Regions from separate parts of the Erwinia sp. GW821-FHT03D09 genome, predicted to be linked through region 1. Evidence: predicted binding sites of a transcription regulator. Region 1 holds the regulator's gene; each other region holds the start of a gene.
What was found. Region 1 encodes LexA, which represses DNA repair genes until DNA is damaged. Its sites were predicted from a motif close to TNCTGTATGTACATACAGNA; they were not measured.
Positions count from the first base shown of each region.

Region 2: the regulator LexA is predicted to act here: its motif matches at 5,296-5,315, upstream of AC07U6_RS11950 (DNA translocase FtsK 4TM domain-containing protein).
Region 3: the regulator LexA is predicted to act here: its motif matches at 1,440-1,459, upstream of dinB (DNA polymerase IV).

Region 1 covers NZ_JBWKUK010000007.1:43,030-50,815, forward strand. Annotated here, with positions in the region: gene malM (maltose operon protein MalM) at 1-257, shown strand, start outside; gene ubiC (chorismate lyase) at 425-952, shown strand; gene ubiA (4-hydroxybenzoate octaprenyltransferase) at 972-1,820, shown strand; gene plsB (glycerol-3-phosphate 1-O-acyltransferase PlsB) at 1,892-4,315, opposite strand; gene AC07U6_RS08345 (diacylglycerol kinase) at 4,444-4,812, shown strand; gene lexA (transcriptional repressor LexA) at 4,920-5,528, shown strand; gene dinF (MATE family efflux transporter DinF) at 5,609-6,937, shown strand; gene AC07U6_RS08360 (CsbD family protein) at 7,183-7,392, shown strand; gene zur (zinc uptake transcriptional repressor Zur) at 7,615-7,786, opposite strand, start outside.
Region 2 covers NZ_JBWKUK010000010.1:105,359-113,144, forward strand. Annotated here, with positions in the region: gene cydC (heme ABC transporter ATP-binding protein/permease CydC) at 1-1,356, opposite strand, end outside; gene cydD (heme ABC transporter permease/ATP-binding protein CydD) at 1,353-3,122, opposite strand; gene trxB (thioredoxin-disulfide reductase) at 3,271-4,239, opposite strand; gene lrp (leucine-responsive transcriptional regulator Lrp) at 4,763-5,257, shown strand; gene AC07U6_RS11950 (DNA translocase FtsK 4TM domain-containing protein) at 5,378-7,786, shown strand, end outside.
Region 3 covers NZ_JBWKUK010000017.1:79,994-87,779, reverse strand. Annotated here, with positions in the region: gene AC07U6_RS17255 (class II glutamine amidotransferase) at 1-545, shown strand, start outside; gene dpaA (peptidoglycan meso-diaminopimelic acid protein amidase) at 516-1,250, opposite strand; gene dinB (DNA polymerase IV) at 1,477-2,532, shown strand; gene pepD (beta-Ala-His dipeptidase) at 2,739-4,196, opposite strand; gene gpt (xanthine phosphoribosyltransferase) at 4,455-4,913, shown strand; gene frsA (esterase FrsA) at 5,032-6,282, shown strand; gene crl (sigma factor-binding protein Crl) at 6,339-6,740, shown strand; gene ompC (porin OmpC) at 6,824-7,786, opposite strand, start outside.

The DNA.
Region 1 (7,786 bases):
AGCCGCAGCCGCAACCGGTGGTGGTTGGCAGTACGACTGCACCGGCAGCGGTAGCTGCTGCGCCTGCACCAGCGGTTCCGGCGGCGAAAGCGGAACCGATGCTCAGCGACACCGAAACCTACTTCAACCAGGGCATCCGCCAGGCGGTGAAGGCGGGGGATATCGACAAAGCACTGCGTCTGATGAATGAAGCCGAGCGTCTGGGCTCCACATCGGCGCGGCAAACCTTTATCAGCAGTGTGAAAGGCAAGGGATAACATCCCCATATTGCTGGGCTGGCTCCATGACTGGTGCGCCGTGCGGCGCACCTTTTTTCCGTCCTTCTGTGCTACCCATAAATTTCTGCGTAATTGCCCCGCTTTGATAGGTTTGGCTCTGGTGTCTGCGTTACACTCTGCTTCTGAATTTTTTGCGGAGAAGTGCTATGGCTGAGAACGCGCTGCCGCTATTGCGCGCTATCGACTGGCTACCCGAATCATCGTCCCTGTTAACCGCTTCCCTGCTCGACTGGCTGATGGAAGAAGACTCGATGACCCGGCGTTTTGAACGCCATTGCCAGCAGGTGACCGTAAACCTGCTGCGTGAAGGATTTATTGCCGCGCAGGAGGCCGGAAGTGATGCTGAACTGCTGCCCGCAGACAGCCGTTTCTGGCTGAGGGAAATCGAGCTGTGCGGCGATGGCATTCCCTGGCTGGTGGCGAGAACGCTGGTGCCGGAATCAACCCTGATTGGCCCGGAGCAGAAGCTGCAGCAGCTGGGTACCGTGCCCCTCGGGCGCTATCTGTTTACCAGCTCGACCTTAACCCGCGATTTTATTGACGTTGGCCGCAGCGGTAATCTGTGGGGGCGGCGCTCGCGCCTGCGCCTGTCGGATAAACCACTGCTGCTGACGGAACTCTTTTTACCGGCATCTCCCCTGTATGCCCATCCGAACACTGAGGAGAATCAGTAGCGTGGAGACCAGTCTGCAAATGAGTAAGCTTTCTGCCTATATCCGCCTGATGCGGGTTGATAAACCGATTGGCACGCTGCTGCTGCTGTGGCCGACGCTGTGGGCGCTGTGGCTGGCCGGAATGAAGGTGCCGCCGCTTAACGTGCTGATTGTCTTCGTGCTGGGCGTGATTTTTATGCGTGCGGCAGGCTGCGTGGTCAATGATTTTGCCGACCGTAAAATCGACGGCCATGTTAAACGCACCCGGCAACGTCCGCTGCCGAGCGGCGCGGTCACCAGCGGTGAGGCAAAAGTGCTTTTCGTCAGCCTGGTGCTGATCTCCTTCCTGCTGGTGCTGACCATGAACAGCATGACCATCTGGTTGTCACTGGGCGGGCTGCTGCTGGCGTGGATGTATCCGTTTATGAAGCGCTACACGCATCTGCCACAGGTGGTGCTGGGCGCGGCCTTCGGCTGGGCTATTCCGATGGGCTGGGCGGCGGTAAACGAAACCCTGCCGTTAACCTGCTGGCTGTTGTTCCTGGCCAATATCTGCTGGACGGTGGCCTACGACACGCAGTATGCGATGGTTGACCGCGACGACGATCTGAAGATTGGCGTGAAATCAACGGCGATTCTGTTTGGCCGCCAGGACAAGCTGATTATCGGGCTGCTGCAGCTGGCGACCCTTGCCCTGCTGGCGCTCACCGGCTGGCTGAGTGGTTTAGGCGGCATCTTCTATTGGGGGCTGTTACTCGCTGCTGTATTATTTATCCATCAGCAGAAATTGATTGCCGACCGCCAGCGTGAGAAGTGCTTCCAGGCATTCCTGAACAATAACTATGTCGGACTGGTGCTGTTTGTCGGTATTGCACTGAGCATCTGGTAGCAGAAGAAATAATAGAAAAGGGGCAACCTTGCGGTCTGCCCCTTCTTTTTTGCCTAAACCAGCGGGTTTTATCAGTCGTGTGCGACGGCACTCTCAATCGTCATGCGCACATCCTGCGTCACCAGATCTGCCAGCAGCTGGTAGACCTTCTGGGTCTGCTCAACCTGTGCATCACCGGAATCACTGATGTAGCCTTCATCGCGCAGCGTCAGTACCAGCGAAGTGAACACGGCTTTATCGAAGAACTCCGGGGCATTGATGCCGTGCAGCACCGACAGGCGCTGAGCCATGGTACGGCTCTCTTTTTCCAGCGTACCGCGGTTAATCGCCGGGTTAGCACTGAGAATTGAGAAGGTAATGGCATAACGCTGCAGGGTTTCACGCACGCCGGCAGCCAACACCTGTAGCGTACGGAAGCGGCCCGGGGTCAGATGCAGGCTGCTCTCTTCGGCCAGCAGCAGTCCCTGACGCGCCATTTCGGCGACCAGCGCATCCAGTACCGCAGGCAGCTCGCTGATTTCCCAGCGCAGGAACAGCTCACTCTTCAGCATCGGATAAACCACGCTGACCTGGCGCAGCAGCTCCTCGCGGCTCAGTTCGCGATGCTGTATCAGAATGGCGGCGATCAGCGACGGCATCACCAGCATGTGGTGAATGTTATTGCGATAGTAGGTCATCAGAACCGCCTGCTCGCGCGGCAGAATGACGATCTCACCGATACTGTCCTGCTCCAGCTCAAACTTGTTCATGCCAAGTGCATGTTCCAGCAGGGCTTCAGCGCTGACATCCGGCACCGTAGAGTCTCTGGAGTAGGGCACGTTGCGCAGCAGCTGTAGGTAACAATCCAGTTGTTCAGTCAGCTGCTCGCGGGTCATAGAGCGCTGGCGCGATGCCAGCAGCGCCGTAACACACAGGTTAATGGCGTTCGCCGCACCGGCATTGTTAATGCGCACCATCACTTTCTGCGCAATATCGTTGACCGCCGGAGTCAGCCACGCCGGGCGCTGGGCTTCGATAGGATCGATAGAGTCGCGCCATTCCGGTACGCGCTGGTTCAGATAGGTCACCAGCGGCAGAGGTTCACCAAAGTTGACGTAGCCCTGGCCGAGGTTGCGTAGTTTACGCAGCCCGCGAACCATCGACATAAAGCCTTCTTTTTCTTTGGTCGCACCGCGCAGCTCTTTCGCGTAGGTCCCCACTTCCATCACGTGTTCATAGCCGATGTAGATCGGCACCAGCGTGATCGGGCGATTACCGCCGCGCAGCATCGCCTGAATGGTCATCGACAATGTGCCGGTTTTCGGATCGAGCAGGCGTCCGGTGCGCGAACGGCCACCTTCCACAAAGTACTCAACCGAATAGCCGCGGGTAAACAGTTCACCCAGGTACTCACGGAACACCGTGGAGTAGAGCTTGTTACCCTTAAAGGTACGACGGATAAAGAAGGCACCCAGGCGGCGGAAAATCGGGCCGGCAGGCCAGAAGTTCAGATTGATCCCGGCAGCAATATGCGGCGGCACCAGCCCCTGGTGGTAAAGCACGTAGGAGAGCAGCAGGTAGTCCATATGGCTGCGGTGGCAGGGCACATAGACAATCTCGTGACCATCCTGCGCCAGCTGGCGCACGCGCTCGCCGCCGCTAACGTTCAGGCCCTGATACAGCTTGCTCCAGGTCCAACCCATCACGCGATCGGTCAGGCGAATAGCCTCATAGGAGAAGTTCGCCGCAATCTCTTCCATCAGCTCAACGGCGTTTTGCTGAGCCTTTTCGTGGGAAATTTTCTTGCTGCGCGCTTCATCTTCCACCGCTTTGGCGATGGCTTTGGACTGCAGGAGCTTATTGAACAGATCCTGACGCACCGGCAGACGCGGGCCGACGGCGGCCAGCCGCTGACGGGCGAAGTGCATACGCGCCACGCGCGCCAGCTTCTGCGCGATGGTTTTATCGGTACCGTGCTCGGTCGCCATGCGGCGCAGAGAAACGATAGGCGAGAAACGCACAAAGCTGTCGCGACCCAGCCAGATCACCGCAAAGAACTTCTGAATGCCGTTCAGCACCCGCAGATGCGGCTGCTCGACACCCTGTACTTCGCGCCCAGGCGCACGGCCAAACATCACCGATACCGGCACCATCTGTACATCCAGATCGGGATGATTACGGTGCAGGTCCAGATAGTCATGGAACAGCTTAACCGACTCAAGGTTTGGTACGAAATAGGGGAACACGCGCGGACCGTCATGGATAAACACATAGCGGGGCAGCATGGTGCCGTCGATCTCCAGCGGATGCAACGGATCGGGGAGATCCTGTTTGCGGCATTGTTCGCGCAGGGCAAGGAGATCGGCCTTTGAATCATAAGGCAGCACATACATAATAGGGCGAGAAGTATCAAGCCCAAGCTCGGCAACCGGTTCGGCCGGGATTGCCTTACTTTTTACCAGGAATTTCACTGGCAGATTCAACAGTTTGTAATATAAATTACGCCAACCTGACATAGACAACATGAAGCCTCTTGTTAGCAAAGCGCCGCAAGCATACCAGAAAGCGCTAACAGAATCTGTGGTATTGCAAAATGTGCTACACCCTCTCATTGACGTTAAACTTCCCAAAGGGTTCCCTGATTATGGCAAATAACGCCACCGGATTGACTCGAATTGTAAAAGCAGCGGGCTATTCCTGGAAAGGTATACGTGCTGCCTGGCAACATGAAGCGGCATTCCGCCAGGAAGCCATCGCCGCCATTATCGCCATCCTGATCGCCTGCTGGCTGGATGTTGACGCCGTCACCCGCGTGCTGCTGATCGGCTCTGTGGTGATGGTGATTATCGTCGAAATCCTTAACAGCGCCATTGAGGCGGTAGTAGACCGTATCGGCAGTGAAATTCATCCGCTGGCCGGGCGTGCCAAAGATATGGGCTCCGCCGCCGTATTATTAAGTATAATATTGGCAGTTTTTGTGTGGGCAATGCTCTTGATCGCACATTTGCGATAGGTTTTCCGAAATTCAACAAACTGCTGTTTTTTAGCCAGCTTTGGGTTTTCAACGCGCAAATACCTGTATATACTGACAGTTGACTGTATAAACAACCAGGGGGCGGGATGAAAGCACTAACGGCACGGCAGCAGCAGGTTTACGACCTGATTCGCGACCACATTAACCAGACCGGCATGCCGCCGACGCGGGCAGAAATTGCCTCGCAGCTTGGCTTCCGTTCCCCCAATGCTGCTGAAGAACACCTGAAAGCGCTGGCCAGGAAAGGCGTGATTGAGATCGTTTCCGGTGCATCACGCGGCATTCGTCTGATGATGGAAGAAGCAGAGGGGCTGCCGCTGATTGGCCGCGTTGCCGCCGGTGAGCCGCTGCTGGCCGAGCAGCATATCGAAGGTCACTACTCGGTGGACCCGGAACTGTTCAAACCCAATGCGGACTTCCTGCTGCGCGTTAGCGGCATGTCGATGAAAGATATCGGCATCATGGACGGCGATCTGCTGGCGGTGCACAAAACGGAAGACGTGCGTAATGGCCAGGTTGTTGTGGCGCGTATTGATGACGAAGTTACCGTTAAGCGCCTGAAAAAACAGGGTAACATCGTTCACCTGCTGCCGGAAAACAGCGAGTTTCAGCCGATCGTTGTCGATCTGCGCCAGCAGACGCTGACTATTGAAGGTCTGGCCGTCGGTGTTATCCGCAACGGCAACTGGCTGTAATTCCCTGGTAAACCTGACGCGTTGCCCTCTGCGGCGCGTTTTGCGATCCTTCGTCTCTCCCTGCTTCCGGTTGGAAAATAATGCGACTGCTGACGGTTGCCGATAAAAATCTCTGGCGGCTGGCGCTGCCGATGATCCTCTCCAATATTACCGTGCCACTGCTCGGGCTGGTGGATACCGCCGTTATTGGCCATCTCGATAGCCCGACCTACCTCGGCGGCGTGGCGATTGGCACCACCATTACCAGCTTCCTGTTCATGCTGCTGCTGTTTTTGCGCATGAGCACCACCGGGCTGACCGCACAGGCTTTCGGTGCGAACGACAAGCCCGCACTGGCGCGAGCATTAATGCAGCCGCTGCTGCTGGCGCTGCTGGCAGGTTTCACCTTTATTCTGCTGAAAGCGCCGTTGACTCATCTGGCGCTGGGGCTGACCGGCGGCAGTAAAGACGTGCTGCATCAGGCCGATCTGTTTATGCAGATCCGCTGGCTCAGCGCGCCCGCCACGCTGGCGAACCTGGTTCTGCTCGGCTGGCTGCTTGGCGTGCAGTATGCCCGTGCGCCGGTGATCCTGCTGGTGGTGGGCAACCTGGTGAATATCCTGCTGGATCTGTGGTTTGTTATCGGCCTGAAGTGGGGCGTGCAGGGCGCCGCTGCCGCGACGGCTATCGCTGAATACGTCAGCCTGCTCGTGGGCCTGCTGCTGGTGTGGCGTGCGATGGTGATGCGTGGCCTGTCGCTGCGTCTGCTGCTGAGTGCATGGCGCGGTAATCTGGCCCGCCTGCTGAGGCTGAACCGCGACATTATGCTGCGTTCGCTGCTGTTGCAGGTGTGCTTTGCCTCACTGACGATCTTCGGTGCCCGGCTCGGTAGCGATATTGTTGCCGTCAATGCGGTTCTGCTGATGTTTCTGACCTTCACCGCCTATGCGCTGGATGGTTTCGCCTATGCGGTGGAAGCCTGCTCGGGTGAAGCCTTTGGCGCGGGAAACAGCCGACAGCTGCTCAGCGTCTGGCACGCGGCCTGCCGCCAGTCCGGCGTTGTGGCGCTGGCGTTCTCGTTGATTTATGCCTTCGGCGGTGAGCATATTGTGGCGCTACTGACCTCTCTGGAGCCTCTGCGGGAACTGGCCGATCGCTATTTATGGTGGCAGGTGGTGATGCCGCTGGCTGGCGTAGGCTGCTATCTACTGGACGGCATGTTTATCGGTGCCACCCGCGCCAGCGAAATGCGTAACAGCATGGTGGTGGCCGCAGCGGGCTTTGGGCTGACGCTGTTTACCGTTCCGCTGCTGGGCAATCACGGTTTGTGGCTGGCGGTAACGGTATTCCTGCTGCTGCGCGGTATCAGCCTGTGGTTTATCTGGCAGCGGCACTGGCGAAACGGCACCTGGTTTACCCTGTCGCGCTGACGGAAATATTTGCTTACTTCTCCCTGAACAACGGCCAGCTTGCTGAACGGGCTGGTTTTTTTTGATTTCTAGCGTTGGATTTCAGGCTTTGAAGGCACTCAGATTGGCCTGTGCGCAGCACCTTCCGAAATTTGCACTATAATTATCTGTAATTTCGGCGTTTAGTCAGATAATTATCTGGTTATTGAGCGGAGTGACGAATAGAAATATTCCAGACCAGTAATCTCAGCCAGAAGGCGTCTGTTATGAACAATGATGAAATCAGCGGCAACTGGAAGCAGTTTAAAGGGAAAGTGAAAGAGCAATGGGGCAAGCTTACCGATGACGACCTGACGGTTGTGGAAGGTAAACGCGACCAGCTGGTCGGTAAAATTCAGGAACGCTATGGTTACCAGAAAGACCAGGCCGAAAAGGAACTCAGCGACTGGGAAAGCCGCAACAATCATCGCTGGTAATGATATGTATTCAGGATGAAGCTCCTACCCCCTGGCACAAGGAACGTGCCACCAAAGCGCTTCAACTACTGCCACTGTTAAATCTTTACCCCCGCCGAGCTCTACCACCCGCTGAATCAACACTGTTTTTAGCCCACGTAACATCGTTAGCGCATATCAGTTTCGTTGACGCAGACTGAATATCCGTCTTGCGGGATTTTCGCTTCCGCAGACAGACTATCCTCAACGCCCGCGTTTTTTGCCCTGCACGCTGTGATCGTGGTCACAGGCATCCTGATGGGTACAGGCTTCCACTTCGCTGCATCGCTGGCATAAACCATGCGCCTCAATCACGCTATGGGCGAGGGTAAAACCGGTTTTCTGCGCCAGCTTTTTAAGGATTTCTTCAACGCCA
Region 2 (7,786 bases), on a different contig from region 1:
CTGATGCAGAGCGGTGCAGAGTTCTTCATCGGCGGCACCCGGTGCAGCTAGCAGCAGGTTATCGCGCAGCGTGCTGGTAAACAGGTGAACGCGCTGAGTCACCACGCTGGTGCGGCTCCGCAAGTCGGCTTCACTCCAGCTATTGAGTGGAGTACCATTCAGCACAATCTCACCCTGTTGCGGGTCCCATGCGCGGGTTAACAGCTGCAGCAGCGTGGATTTGCCACAGCCTGTTCGGCCCAGCAGCGCGATGTGCTCACCGGATGCAATATCCAGAGAAACGCTGTTCAGCGCCAGCGGATCGCTGCTGGCATAGCGGAAACTGACATCACGTAGCGTGAGCGCTGCGCCGCCAGCGTTCTGCGGTGAAGTTGTCGTAAAGGTCACCGCCGGTTTTTGCTCGATGATTTGCGTTACCCGCTGCGCTGAGGCGATAACATGTCCCAGATGCTGGAAGGCAGTACCCACCGGACCCAGTGCCTCAAAAGCGGCCAGTGCGCAGAATACAAACAGTGCAATATAGGCGCCGGGATGAAGATCGCCACCAATGCCTGCGGCACTCAGCCAGAGCATCAGAGTGACGGCGATGCCTCCCATCAGCATCACCAGCGCCTGAGACAGTCCGGTCAGGCTGGCCTGGCGAAGTTGCACATTCAGCCACTGCTGTTCCGTATCGTCCAGCGCGTTGCGGAACTGAGCGGCAGCACCGTACAGTCTCAGCTCGGCCTGCCCCTGTAACCATCGTGTGAGGCCGCTGCGATATTGCCCGCGTAAACGGGTGAGATCTTGCCCAACCGGCAATCCGGCACGATAAAATACCGGAGGAAGCAGCAAAAGGGTTAACAGCATCAGCGCAGCGAGTGTCAGCGCCAGGCCGACGTCCAGCCAGCTCAGACCAACCGTCACTACGGCAATCACCACCAGCGCACCCACCAGCGGAGAGATCACCCGCAGATAAAGATGGTCCAGGGTATCGACATCGGCAACCAGGCGGTTGAGCAACTCACCCTGACGGAAGCGGGCAATACCGGCAGGAGAGAGCGGCAGCAGCTTGCTGAAGGTAAACACCCGTAAATGTTGCAGAACGCGGAAGGTGCCATCGTGGCTGACCAGGCGTTCGACGTAGCGAGCAACGGTACGGCTGATGGCGGCACCCCGCACGCCTGCCGCCGGCAGCATGTAGTTAAAGCTGTAGATACCCGCCACGCCTGCCAGCGAGGTTGCCGCAAGGAACCAGCCCGACAGCGTCAGTAAGCCGATACTGGCTAACAGCGTGACTGCAGCCAGCAGCATGCCAAACAACAGCCGCCAGATGTGGCGACGATAAAGTTTCAGAAAGGGCAGCAGAGTTTTCATTCCAACGATCCTCCTCGCTGTGCCAGTAGTTCAGCAAACGGTCCCTGGGTACCTGCCAGCGTTGCCCAGTCTCCCTGTTGCACAATAGTACCGTTGCGCATCAGCCAGATTTCGTCCCACTGCGCCAGGCGGTCCAGCTGGTGGGTGATCAGCAGGGTGCTCTGGTCATGAGAAGCTTGCAACAGCGCATGATTCACATGCTGCTCGCTTTGCGCATCCAGGCTGGCATCGGGTTCATCCAGCAGCATAAGGCGGCAGGGTTTCATCAGCGCACGTGCAACGGCAACGCGCTGCGCCTGTCCTACGGAGAGGCGTGCGGCCTGATCGCCCGCCTCACTGTCCAGACCCGCAGGCAGCCGAGGGAGAAATTCATTAACACCGGCCAGTTCAATAACCTGCTGCAGGCGCGTTTCGTCCTGACTGCCGTTGAGCTGAATATTTTCGCGCAATGTATTCGCCGGAAGATGCGGGTTTTGGCCAACCCAGGCCAGCTGCGCCTGCCAGTGGTCCTGATCGATATCGCGCAGCTCCGTATCGTTCACCAACAGCGAACCCGTATACGGCAGATAACCGAGCAGGGCATTCATCAGCGAGGTTTTACCCGCTCCGCTTTGCCCCACAACCGCGATTCGCTGCCCCGGCTGCATTTCAAAGCTTAACGGGCCCGCCAGTACCGTACCATCGGTCGTGGTTATGGTCATATCGCGCGCAACCAGGCTGAAGCCGGCGCTGAGGTCTGGTTTCAGTTCCCCACGCTTAATGGCGGCATCCTCACTCTCTTCCAGGAAGGTTTGCAGGGCGTCAGCGCCTCCCACAGCCTGCGCTTTGGCATGATAGAAAGCGCCCAGATCGCGCAGCGGTTGGTAAAATTCCGGGGCCAGAATCAGCACCAGGAAACCTGCAAACAGCGTCACGGGACCGCTGTAGTGGCCGAAATCGAACACGCCGAGGTAGGAGAAACCGAAATAGACGGCGATCAGCGCGATAGAAATGGAAGCAAAGAATTCCAGCACTGCCGAGGAAAGAAAGGCCATGCGCAGGACTTCCATGGTGCGCTGGCGGAATTGCTCGGAGGCATCGCTGATCGTTTCGGTTTCGGCTGCGGCGCGATTAAACAAGCGCAGCGTTTCCAGACCGCGCAGGCGATCGAGGAACTGACCGCTAAGGCGGCCCAGTGCGAGGAAATTACGACGGTTCGCATCCGCCGCGCCCATCCCGACCATCGCCATAAACAACGGAATGAGCGGAGCTGTCGCCAGCAGAATTAGCGACGCTGCCCAGTTCACCGGAAACAGCAGGATTAGCACCATGCAGGGGATCACGCCGGCCAGCATCATCTGTGGCAGATAGCGCGCGTAGTAATCCTGCATCTCTTCAATCTGTTCCAGCATCAGAGTGGCCCAGCTTCCGGCAGGTTTACCCTGAATCCACGCCGGACCCAGCTCGGTTAATCGGTCCAGTACACGCTTGCGCAGTGCCAGACGGATCGCCTGTCCGGCTTTAAAACCCGCCTTTTCCCGCAGCCATGTCAACAGTGCGCGTGCGGCGAAACAGGCCAGTAACAGGATAAATTCAACTCGCTGCGTATCGCGAGGGAGGTGATCGATAATCAGCGCCTGCAGCAGCGAGGCGAGGAACCACGCCTGAGCCAGTATAAGCAGCGCGCTCAGCGTACCGAGCAGGGATGAGAGCCGCAGCCAGCGATGGCCGTGAACGCTCTGACTTTTCAGCCAGCGGGTGAGTTGTTGTTGTCGTGTTTTATTCATGTTTTGCCGAGTTGCCCTGACGTAAACAGTAGTGAGGCGGAAGCCCCCAGGAAGATTGTTGTCAAGCGCGGCAATGTTACAATGCGGAGGGTAAAAAGGCGACAATTGCTCGTCGCCTTAAGCAAGATAAGCTCAGAGTTTTAACAACTTACTGATTATTTTTAACCAAACCGTCCAGGTAACGCTCTGCATCAAGCGCAGCCATACAGCCGGTGCCCGCAGAAGTAATCGCCTGACGATAAATATGGTCCATCACATCACCCGCAGCGAATACGCCGGGAATGCTGGTTTGCGTGGCGTTACCGTGGATACCGGACTGTACTTTGATATAGCCGTTTTCCAGCTCCAACTGACCGTTGAAAATACCGGTATTCGGGCTGTGGCCGATAGCCACAAACAGGCCAGCCACTTCCAGTGTTTCGGTCCGGGTCTCGTCATGCGTTGAACGCAGGCGCAGAGAGCTGACACCCATTTGATCGCCGAGCACTTCATCCAGCGTGCGGTCGGTGTGCAGCACGATGTTGCCGTTCTTCACTTTTTCCATCAGCCGGTCAATCAGGATCTTCTCTGCGCGGAAGCTGTCACGGCGGTGGATCAGATGCACCTCAGCGGCGATGTTTGCCAGGTAAAGCGCTTCTTCAACGGCAGTATTACCGCCACCGATAACGGCGACTTTCTGATTACGATAGAAAAAGCCGTCGCAGGTTGCACAGGCAGAAACGCCACGGCCCTTAAACTCATCTTCAGAAGGCAGGCCCAGATAACGCGCGGAGGCACCGGTAGCGATAATCAGCGCATCAGCGGTGTATTCGCCTTCATCACCGGTAAGACGGAACGGGCGATTTTGCAGATCTACGCTGTGGATATGGTCAAAAATAATCTCGGTGTTAAATTTTACCGCATGTTCATGCATGCGTTCCATCAGCAGCGGGCCGGTCAGCTCGTTAGCATCTCCCGGCCAGTTTTCAACATCGGTCGTGGTAGTGAGCTGACCGCCTTTTTCCAGACCGGTAATCAGCACCGGATTCAGGTTGGCCCTGGCCGCATAAACGGCGGCAGTGTAGCCAGCCGGACCCGAACCAAGAATCAGTAACTTACTGTGTTTAGCCGTACCCATGAGATCCTCATTAATTAACTGACGAGCATGATTGCGGATTGTAGGGAATTTAGCGGGGCAAAAAAAGCATTCTGCGATTTTGTTAACGATTAATGAAAAAGGCTAAACCAATCAGCGCCATTTGAAGAATGGAATCTGGGTGAACATTCATCAGTTGTTATCTTGTCATGGCACAAAGGGAAAAAATTGTCATTGAAAAACAGAGAGCCAGCCTCTTATTTGGAATGTTGTACTGATTTTGATTGTTTTACTTTGACAATAGGCTGCTGTTTTGCGAAAACATTATTGGAAGCGGAGAATATTTAAGAGAGCGCAGCGGCGTTTTTGTCTGTTTTGCGTTCATCGTCAAATAAACTCAGTCTGTCATTTGGAATGACGCATGGTGTGGACAGACAACATGCGTCATGCAGATGAGGCGTGCAATATCGCAGCAGGCTCTATGTCTCCACTTAGAACGACTCTGTAAACGACTCAGCGTGCAGGGTAGGCAGGTAAAGGGAAGGATTTAAGAGAGACAATAATAATGGTAGACAATAAAAAACGACCGGGTAAAGACCTTGACAGAATCGACCGCAACATCCTGAATGAATTACAGAAGGATGGGCGTATTTCTAACGTTGAACTATCCAAACGCGTGGGGCTTTCCCCGACGCCATGTCTGGAGCGTGTCCGTCGCCTGGAACGCCAGGGCTTCATTCTTGGCTATACTGCGCAGCTGAATCCACACTATCTCGACGCTTCACTGCTGGTTTTCGTTGAGATTACTCTGAATCGTGGTGCGCCAGACGTGTTTGAACAATTTAACGCCGCCGTGCAAAAACTTGAGGAAACTCAAGAGTGTCACCTCGTTTCCGGTGATTTCGACTATCTGTTGAAAACGCGCGTACCGGACATGTCCGCCTACCGTAAATTACTCGGCGAAACGCTGCTGCGCCTGCCGGGAGTGAATGATACGCGTACCTATGTGGTCATGGAAGAAGTGAAACAAAGTAACCGCTTAGTGATTAAGACCCGGTAACACAGGACAGGTGCAAAACCTGGTATGTTTCGATACACTCCTGTGAATTCATACAGGTTCAGCGTCGGGTTAACCCCGACGCTGTTGCCTTCATAGTTTACAGGCACCTGGAGAGTACTCTTGAGCCAGGAATATACAGAAGATAAAGAAGTTTCGTTACAACCGCTAAGCAGTGGACGTCGTCTGCTGGAAGCGTTACTGATTATTGTTGCTCTTTTCGCCATCTATCTAATGGTTGCACTCTTGAGCTTCAATGCCTCCGATCCGAGCTGGTCGCAAACTGCCTGGCACGAGCCTATCCACAACCTCGGTGGGGGAGTCGGTGCGTGGCTTGCCGATACGCTGTTTTTCATCTTTGGCGTGATGGCGTATGCAATTCCTCCCGTTATTTTAGGCCTGTGTTGGATCACCTTCCGTCAGCGTAGTTCTCAGGAATACATTGACTATTTTGCCGTTGCTTTACGGCTGATTGGCGTACTTGCGCTGGTGGTGACCTCCTGTGGCCTGGCTGCGCTGAATGCAGATGATATGGGTTACTTCGCCTCCGGCGGTGTGATTGGCAGTCTGTTAAGCAATGCCATGGCTCCGTGGGTGAACGGCCCGGCAGGGACGTTGATCCTGCTGTGCGTCTGGGCGGCCGGTCTGACGCTGTATACCGGCTGGTCCTGGCTGACCATCGCTGAGAAAATTGGCGCGGTGGTGATGGGCGTGCTGACGTTTGCCAGCAATCGCTCTCGTGCGGATGAAAAGTGGCAGGAAGACGATGATTACGAGGAAGAGGATGCGCCGATTATCTCTTCCCGTGCGACGCGTAAAGACGAGGGTGACGACGTTCTGCTGGCAAAACACGCTTTGCCGGATGTTGCCGACGATGAACACGATCCGCTGTTGGCTAAGCCACAGAAGCCAGCGTCAGGCGAATCTGCAACAACTGCGGATTCTGTTGCGGGTGCTGCTTCCGCAGGTCAGGCTGCTGCGGCCAGCGCTATGGCAGCTTCTAACCCCTTCACTGCAGAAGCGACAAATACTCTCGCTACACCGAGCAACGACGCTTTGCAGCCAGCCGCTTCTGCGCACCAGCAACCTGTTGACGCACAGCCGCAGGTAGCAGCTCTGTCGCAGCCAATTACTCCGTCAGTGCAGCCCGTAACACAGCCGGCTGCCACGCCACCGCTTTACCGCTTTGAAGTCCCTCAGGAAGTGCAAACTCCGGCACCGGTTTCGCCATCCTATCAGGATGAAGATGATGGCCCGCAGATGGGGAACTGGCGTGAAGCCTCTTCGTCACTGTTTGAGTTCTCACCGCAGTCTACATCGCATGCCGCGACGGCGATAGCAGCAGCCGGTACCCCCGCCGTTGCTGCGCAGGTATCCGAGAACGCAATGCCATTTATGCCGGGCTTCAGCGCAACCAGCGATGATGACGATAATCCTCAGGTGAAGCAGGGAATTGGTCCTGAGCTGCCGCGGCCGAAGCCGGTTAAGCTTCCGACACGTCGTGAACTGGCTTCCTATGGCATTAAACTGCCGTCGCAGCGTATGGCGGAAGAAAAGGCCAGAGAAGAAGAACTGCGTCAGCAGCAGCAGGCTGCAAGCCGTTATGCTGCGCCAGATCTCGGTGATGAACAGGATAATGAAGCCGAGGAGGCAAGCCTGCGCGCAGCGTTCCTGGCTCAGCAGCAGCAGCGCTATGGTGAAGCTCTTTCCTCCGAGGAAGAGGACCTGGTGCAGCAGGCCGCGCTGGCCAGCCAGTTTGCGGCGCAGCAACAGCAGCGTTACGCAGCTGAGAGTGCACCGACTGCGCCAGCTGTGACGCCTGCACTGTCTGCATCAGTACCTGCAGCTCCAACGTTCACTCTGGATACCTCTTCCGCATTCGACTTCTCACCAATGGATGATCTGGTGGATGACGGTCCTGCCGAGCCTCTGTTTATGCCATCGGTAGTCGCTGAGCCAGAAGCCGTTGCGCCTCAGTGGCAACAGCCGCCGGGAAGCACATACCAACAACCGCATCCGTCAGTCAGCGCGCCACAGCCTCAGGCTTTAGTTAGTGCACCACAGCAACAGTGGCGTGAAGAGTCTGCATCCCAGTGGCAGAAAGCGGAAGCTGAATCACAGCGGCAGCCGGAGCCAGAAAGCTGGCAGCCACCGTGGGAGCCAGCGGCCGATCCCGCACCCGCTTCAGCCTGGCGACCGGTACCCGCCGCTCAGGCCGTGCAGCCGCCGGTTAGCGCTGAGCCGGTCGCTTCCGAACCGGATATGGACAGCCTGATCCATCCATTCCTGGTGCGTCACGAGCAGCCGACGTATAAACCGACGACGCCATTGCCAAGCCTCGATCTGTTGACGTCTCCGCCAACGGAAACCGAGCCGGTCGATCACTTTGCGCTTGAGCAGACCTCCCGTCTGATTGAGGCTCGGCTGGCCGATTATCGCGTTAAAGCCGAAGTGGTGGGTAATTCGCCAGGACCGGTAATCACGCGCTTTGAGCTGGATCTGGCTCCTGGCGTGAAAGCGGCGCGAATTTCT
Region 3 (7,786 bases), on a different contig from region 1:
TGGCGCATATACGCCAGGCCAACCGCGGCGAAGTGTCGCTGGAAAACACACATCCTTTCACCCGCGAACTGTGGGGCCGCAACTGGACCTATGCCCATAATGGGCAGCTGAAAGGCTACAAGAATCTGGATACCGGGCCTTACCGACCGATCGGTGAAACTGACAGCGAGCTGGCGTTCTGCTGGCTGCTGCACAAGTTGACCACGCGCTATCCGCGTACGCCCGGCAACTGGCCTGCGGTATTTCGCTATATTGCCGAGCTGGCGGCGGAGCTGCGTGAGAAAGGCGTGTTCAATATGCTGCTGTCGGACGGCCGCTATCTGATGGCGTTTTGCTCCACTAATCTGTTCTGGATCACCCGCCGGGCACCGTTTGGTAAAGCAAAGCTGCTGGACCAGGATGTGGAGATAGACTTTCAGAAGCAGACCACGCCGAATGACGTGGTCACGGTGATCGCAACGCAGCCGCTAACGGCTAACGAAACCTGGAACAAGATTGCCCCAGGCGAATGGGCGCTATTTTGTCTGGGTGAGCGCCAGAGCTGAATCTGGTGCACCTGTGCCGCCCATCATCGGGCGGCTCAGTACATACTTACCACCGCTGACGCTGACCGAAGGTGGCATTTTAGTCTGCACAAACTGTGTATAGCCCGGTTGCAGTTCCTTCCAGAAACTGTAATAGGTCGAGTAGCGGTGGCGCTGCATATTGCTCTCGGTCATACGGAAGGGATAAATGCTGACATCCACGCGCTGCTGGCCGTTGCGCAGAGCGGCTTCCACATAATGATAAATCTCGTCCATATAGGCATCGGTCATGGCGTAGCAGCCGACTGACACGCAGTTGCCGTGGATCATCAGGTATTTGCCTTCATAGCCCTGCTGCTGGTCGTACTCATTCGGGAAACCGACGTTAATCGCGCGGTAGAAGCGGCTGTCCGGCTTCAGCTGGGAAAGCCCGACGCTGTAAAATCCTTCCGGGCTTTTGAAGTCACCCTCGCGACGCTTTGGCCCCAGTCCGCCGGAAAAATTACAGATGCGATAGCTGTCGAGCAGACGATATTCGTTACCGATCTTGCCGTAAAGCTCGAGGGTGCGTTCTTCTTTAAAGATCTGCAGATACACCGGCGTACCCAGCAGTTGTTTCTTTAACTCTTTGCTGACCGGCGCCAGTGGCTGTACCGCGTTGGGTACGCTGGCAAAGACAACGGCAGGCAGAAAAATCATCGCAAACAGCAGTGCGATTTTGGCCATTCTTGTTCCCTTGAAAAAGAGGGTGGAGTGCAACGCCGAAAGGCGTCTGTAACTTGCAATACAGGACAAATCCGCTATTGCGGCGATACCATAGCATTGTCTATTTTTTTCTCAAGATTAGAAAGATTAAATACCTTATTACCCGCCATGATTGCGGGTGAACCGACATTTATTGATATCGCATAATTAAGCTGTATACTTATACAGTATATTGTCGGGGGGCGTTATGCGTAAGATTATTCACGTTGATATGGACTGCTTCTTTGCCGCAGTAGAAATGCGTGACGATCCGAGCCTGCGCGATATCCCGATTGCGATTGGCGGCAGCCGCGTTGCGCGTGGTGTGATCAGCACCGCCAATTATCCTGCACGCAAATATGGCGTGCGTAGCGCGATGCCAACGGCCATGGCCTTAAAGCTTTGCCCCCATCTTAAAGTGATCCCCGGACGCTACGACGCTTATAAAGAGACCAGTGCCCATATCCGTGAAATTTTCTCCCGCTACACCTCGCTGATTGAGCCGCTGTCGCTGGATGAAGCCTACCTTGACGTTTCCGACAGCCCCCACTGCCAGGGATCGGCAACGCTGATGGCGCGGGAAATCCGCCAGACTATCCATCGGGAACTGGATCTCACCGCTTCTGCCGGCGTGGCACCCATTAAGTTTCTCGCCAAAATAGCCTCTGATATCAATAAACCCAACGGCCAGTGCGTAATTACTCCCGAGGAGATGCCCGACTTTCTGCTGGCCCTGCCGCTGGCAAAAATTCCCGGCGTAGGCAAAGTTACCGCCCGCAAGCTGGAAGAACTGGGGCTGAATACCTGCGCCGATGTGCAAAAAAGCGATCTGGCGATGCTGCTTAAGCGCTTTGGCAAATTTGGCCGAGTGCTGTGGGAACGGAGCCACGGATTTGACGACCGTGAAGTGATTACCGAACGCCAGCGTAAATCCCTCGGCGTGGAACGCACGCTGTCTGAAGATATCCACGACTGGGAAGATTGCCTGAATATTATTGATTCGCTCTATGAAGAGCTGGAACGGCGACTGATCAAAATCAAGCCGGACCGACAGATTGCCCGTCAGGGCGTGAAGCTGAAGTTTAATGACTTCCAGCTCACCACTCAGGAACACATCTGGCCTGAGCTGAATAAAGCCGATCTGATCGCCGTGGCGCGGAAAAGCTGGGACGAGCGGCGGGGAGGGCGTGGGGTCAGGCTGGTAGGGCTGCACGTTACGCTGCTGAATCCACAGCTGGAGCGGCAGCTGCTGCTGGGGCTGTAAACACTGAGCATGGCATAAATAATAACGCTGCCGCAGTATTATGCGGCAGCGTTCATCATACATTCCTTCCATGGAGAGCACAGGCAGGGTTCGCATACATCCTGCTTTGTGCACACTCGCATGGCTTAGCGCGGGTATTCAGCGATACGGTGTCGGCTCGCTGGCAAAGATTATCCAACCCGGAGATTCCCGGGCCGGGAATACTTTTATTTAGCTGGAATAGCCTTCAGCAGTGCGGTCAGCAGCTGCCAGTAAAGGCCAACGCTGGCGATATGCACCTGCTCATCCGGCGAGTGCGGGCCGGTGATGGTGGGGCCGATAGACACCATATCCATCTCCGGGTACGGTTTTTTAAATAAACCGCACTCCAGGCCTGCGTGAATCACCTGAATGTTCGGCGTGCGGTTAAACAGCTTCTCGTAGGTTTCACGTACCAGCGCCATTACTGGTGAGGTTGCGTCCGGCTGCCAGCCAGGGTAGCTGCCTTTTGCCAGGGTTTTTGCCCCCGCCAGCTGGCCGAGCGCGGTCAGCATTTCCACCACGTACTCTTTACCGCTGTCGATCAGGGAACGCACCAGGCTATTGATGACCGCTTCGTCGCCTTCAAACTTCACTACGCCCACGTTCAGAGAGGTTTCAACCACGCCTTTCATCACGTCGGAATTGCGGATCACGCCGTTCGGGGTGCTGTTCAACAGAGCGATAAACGCGTCACGGCTTGCGGCATTCAGCGGTTTTTCGCTGCTTTCCACGGCTTCGGTAACGATCGCGATATTCTTCTCAACCAGGCTCAGTTCATTTTGCAGTGTGGTCAGGTAGCCTGCCGCCAGCGACTTCAGACGATCGACTTTATCGGCCGCAACCGCGAGGGTAGCAAACGCCTCACGCGGAATGGCATTACGCAGCGTGCCGCCGGTGAAGTCGATCAGACGCAGGTCAAGATCCGCCGCGTGGGCGAACAGGAAACGTGACAGGAGTTTGTTAGCGTTACCCAGGCCAACGTGAATATCGCAGCCGGAGTGGCCGCCTTTCAGGCCTTTTAAGGTAACCTTCTGCGTCTGATAACCCGCCGGCAGCGCTTCACGGGTCAGCGGCAGGGTGCTGGTAAAGTCGATACCACCCGCGCAGCCCATGTAGATCTCACCTTCTTCTTCCGAGTCGGTGTTGATCAGAATATCGGCCTGCAGCCAGCCAGCCTGAAGGCCAAAGGCCCCGGCCATGCCGGTTTCTTCGGTCATGGTCAGCAGCACTTCCAGTGGACCGTGCTCAACGCTGTTATCGGCTAAAACGGCCAGTGCAGAGGCCATACCGATGCCGTTATCGGCACCCAGCGTGGTTCCGCGCGCCTTCACCCACTCCCCGTCAACCCACGGTTGGATCGGATCTTTGGTGAAATCATGCACGGTGTCGTTGTTCTTCTGCGGCACCATATCCAGGTGCGCCTGCAGGGCCACCGGCTTACGGTTTTCAAAGCCCGGCGTGGCCGGTTTACGAATCAGGATATTGCCGACCTGGTCACGTTCATGCCAGAACCCCTGCTCTTTAGCCCACGACATAATGTGGCTGGCCAGCGCTTCTTCATGATAGGAAGGGTGGGGAATGGAACAAATTTTGGCAAAAATATCCCACAGCGGCTGCGGGGATAATTGAGACAATTCAGACACGTTGACTCTCCTGTGTCAGCACCACCGACCGCCAATAAGGCAGGGGCGTGCGTTAAATTCGGTTGGACAATTCCCGTCAGCGGATCTGACGCGATGGGGAAATAGTATCACCGTTTATCAGGACCTGCTTGCTTCACCCCGGCAAAAAAGCGGTTATCGACGCCTCTGGTGCTGGTTTTTAGCGCCTCAGATCTCTATAATTTCGCGCAACCTTTCCCATTGCACATTTTTAAGCCAGTTTCTGATCGGGATCTTTTTATGAGTGAAAAATACGTCGTCACCTGGGATATGCTGCAGATTCATGCCCGTAAACTGGCACAGCGCCTGCTTCCTGTTGAACAGTGGCAGGGCATTATCGCCGTCAGCCGCGGTGGTCTGGTACCCGCTGCACTGCTGGCTCGCGAGTTGGGCATTCGCCACGTTGATACCGTCTGCATCTCCAGCTACGACCACGACAATCAGCGTGAAATGAAAGTGCTGAAGCGTGCAGAAGGGGATGGTAAAGGGTTTATCGTGATTGATGACCTGGTTGATACCGGCGGCACCGCGCAGGCGATTCGCGATATGTATCCACAGGCGCGTTTTGTCACTATCTTTGCCAAGCCGGCCGGTCGCCCGCTGGTTGACGATTACATCATCGACATCCCGCAAAATACCTGGATTGAGCAGCCATGGGACATGGGCGTTGCCTATATCCCACCCATCGTTAAAAATTAATTGATGTTGCTCAATGCGCGCCCGGTTTTACCGGGCGCGTCTGTTTTTATCCTTCGCACGCGGACACCGGCTACGATAGACTGGACGCCTGTCCAGAATGCCGGAGGAACTCCCTGTAATGTCGCCGAAAAACCTCAGCGAAGAACTGTTCAAACCGCGTTTTAAGCATCCTGAAACCTCGTCGCTGGTGCGGCGCGTGCGTCATCATCGCCCGATAAACATTAACTCCGCGCTGGATGGCGAAAGCCATGTGGGCTGGTATCGCATGATTAACCGCCTGCTGTGGGCCTGGCGCGGTCTGACCCCGCAGGAAATCAGCGAGGTACTGGCGCGTATCGCGGTCAGCCGGGTGGAGCATACCGACGATCGACTGCTGGATACGGTGATTGGCTATCGTGGCGGCAACTGGATCTATGAATGGTCAAAGCAGGGGGCGCTATGGCAGCAAAAGGCCAGCGAGTGTGAGGACGATCTGCTGTCCGGCCAGCACTGGCTGCACGCGGCGAATCTGTACAGCCTCGCGGGCTATCCCTATCTGAAAGAGGACGAGCTGGCCGAGCAGGCACAGCTGTTGGCAAACCGTGCCTATCAGGAAGCAACCAGCCGCCTGTCGGGCGAACTGCGCGAACTGACGTTCAATATTCCCGACGGCAGTCCGGTAACCGGCTTCCTGCATATGCCGCCGGGCGTATCGGCACCTTATCCAACGGTGATGCTGTGTGCCAACCTCGACTCGCTGCAAAGCGATCACTACCGCCTTTTCCATGACTATCTCGCCCCGCGTGGCATCGCCATGCTGACGCTTGACGTGCCCTCGGTAGGTTTTTCCGCTAAATGGAAGTTAACGCATGATTCCAGCTTCCTCCACCAGCACGTGCTGCGTCAGCTCGAGCAGGTGGCCTGGGTCGATCATACCCGCGTCGGCGTTTTCGGTTTCCGCTTCGGTGCAAACATCGCCGTTCGTTTAGCGTATCTCGAACCCCAGTGCCTGCGCGCTGTGGCCTGCCTCGGGCCGATAGTCCATAGCCTGTTAAGCGATACCGCCTTGCAGGATCGGATACCGGAAATGTATATGGATATGCTGGCCAGCCGCCTGGGGATGTCCAGCACTTCTGACAGTGCGCTGCGCATTGAGCTGAGCCGCTTCTCGCTTAAGCTACAGGGCCTTCTGGGCCGCCGCTGCACTGTGCCGATGCTCTCTGGCTACTGGGCAAACGATCCATTCAGCCCGGAGGAAGAGTCGCGCTCGATCGTCAACTCTTCCGTTAGCGGCAAGCTGCTACCGATTAAGCCTTCGCCCTCAATGAACAATTTCGACCGTGGCCTGCGAGATATTTGCGACTGGCTGGCCCGGCAGTTAAGCGCATGAGTTGCTAAAATCCATGACTTTGCTACAACTATAGGCCCAATCAAGGAGGTTTAACGATGACGTTACCGAGTGGACATCCTAAGAGCCGTTTAATGAAACGCTTTGGCTCCTTAGGCCCTTACATCCGTGAGAACAAGTGTGAAGACGATCGCTTTTTCTTCGACTGTCTGGCAGTTTGCGTCAATGTGAAACCTGCGCCGGAAGAACGAGAATTCTGGGGCTGGTGGATGGAACTGGAAGCTCAGGCGGACCATTTCACCTATGAGTACTACTTTGGTCTGTTTGATAAAGAAGGCAACTGGAAGCCGACAGCCGTAAAAGGTAAGGATAATAATGCCCGCCTCGAAGAGACGTTACGCAACTTCCATGAGCGCCTGAAGGCACTGTTGGTTGAACTGGAACTGGATTTGCGTCCTGCGGCTGATTTTGCCGAGGAGCCGGTAAAGCTGAGTGCCTGATTCATTTTGAGAATAAGAAAAGGCTGGAAGATTCCAGCCTTTGTTTTAAGTAGACACAGCGAGGGGGGGGAAAGTTTTACAACTTAGAACTGGTAAACCAGACCGACAGCAACAACGTCGTCGGTGTTCAGAGACAGTTTGTTGTCGTCTTTCAGCTGGTTAATTTTGTAGTCAACATAGGCGTTCATATTCTTGTTGAAGTAATAAGTTGCGCCCACATCAATGTATTTTACTAAATCTTCATCGCCGATACCGTTCTCGATATCTTTACCTTTGGTCTGGATATAGCCCAGTGATGGACGCAGACCGAAATCGAACTGGTACTGCACCAGCAGTTCCACGTTCTGAGTTCTGTTCGCCATGCCGCTGACGGAAGAACCGGTTACGGTGCTGGTGCCGCTGATTGGCGTCATGTTGCGGGTTTCGGAGTAGATCGCTGCCAGATACAGGTTGTTGGCGTCGTATTTCAGACCTGTGCCCCATGAATCCGCTTTGTCACCGTGGCCGTAAGCCTGAGCCTGCTGCTGGTTAGTACGGTCAGACGAAGTGTAGGCACCGCTGATGCTCACGCCGCTGTCGCCCAGTGCGTAGACCAGTGAGCCGCCGTAACCGTCGCCGTTCTGGCGTGCAACGCTGGTACGGTCGTTAGCGCCGCCCGCGTCATTTTTACCCTGATACTGGAGGGCGAACTTCAGGCCATCAACCAGACCGAAGAAGTTGGTGTTACGGTAGGTCAGCACGCCGGTAGTACGTGCGGTCATGAAGTTATCGGTACGTGCCGTGCCGTCACCGCCGAACTCTGGGAACATATCGGTCCAGGCTTCCACATCGTACAGTACGCCGTAGTTACGGCCGTAGTCGATGGAGCCGTAGCTGCCGAATTTCAGACCAGCGAAGCCCAGACGGGTTTTGTTACCGGTCTGTGCGTCGGTGCTCTCAGTGTTGTTGGCGTTGAACTGATATTCCCACTGACCGTAACCGGTCATCAGGTCATTAATCTGGGTCTGGCCCTTAAAGCCAAGACGAACGTAAGATTTGTCGCCGTT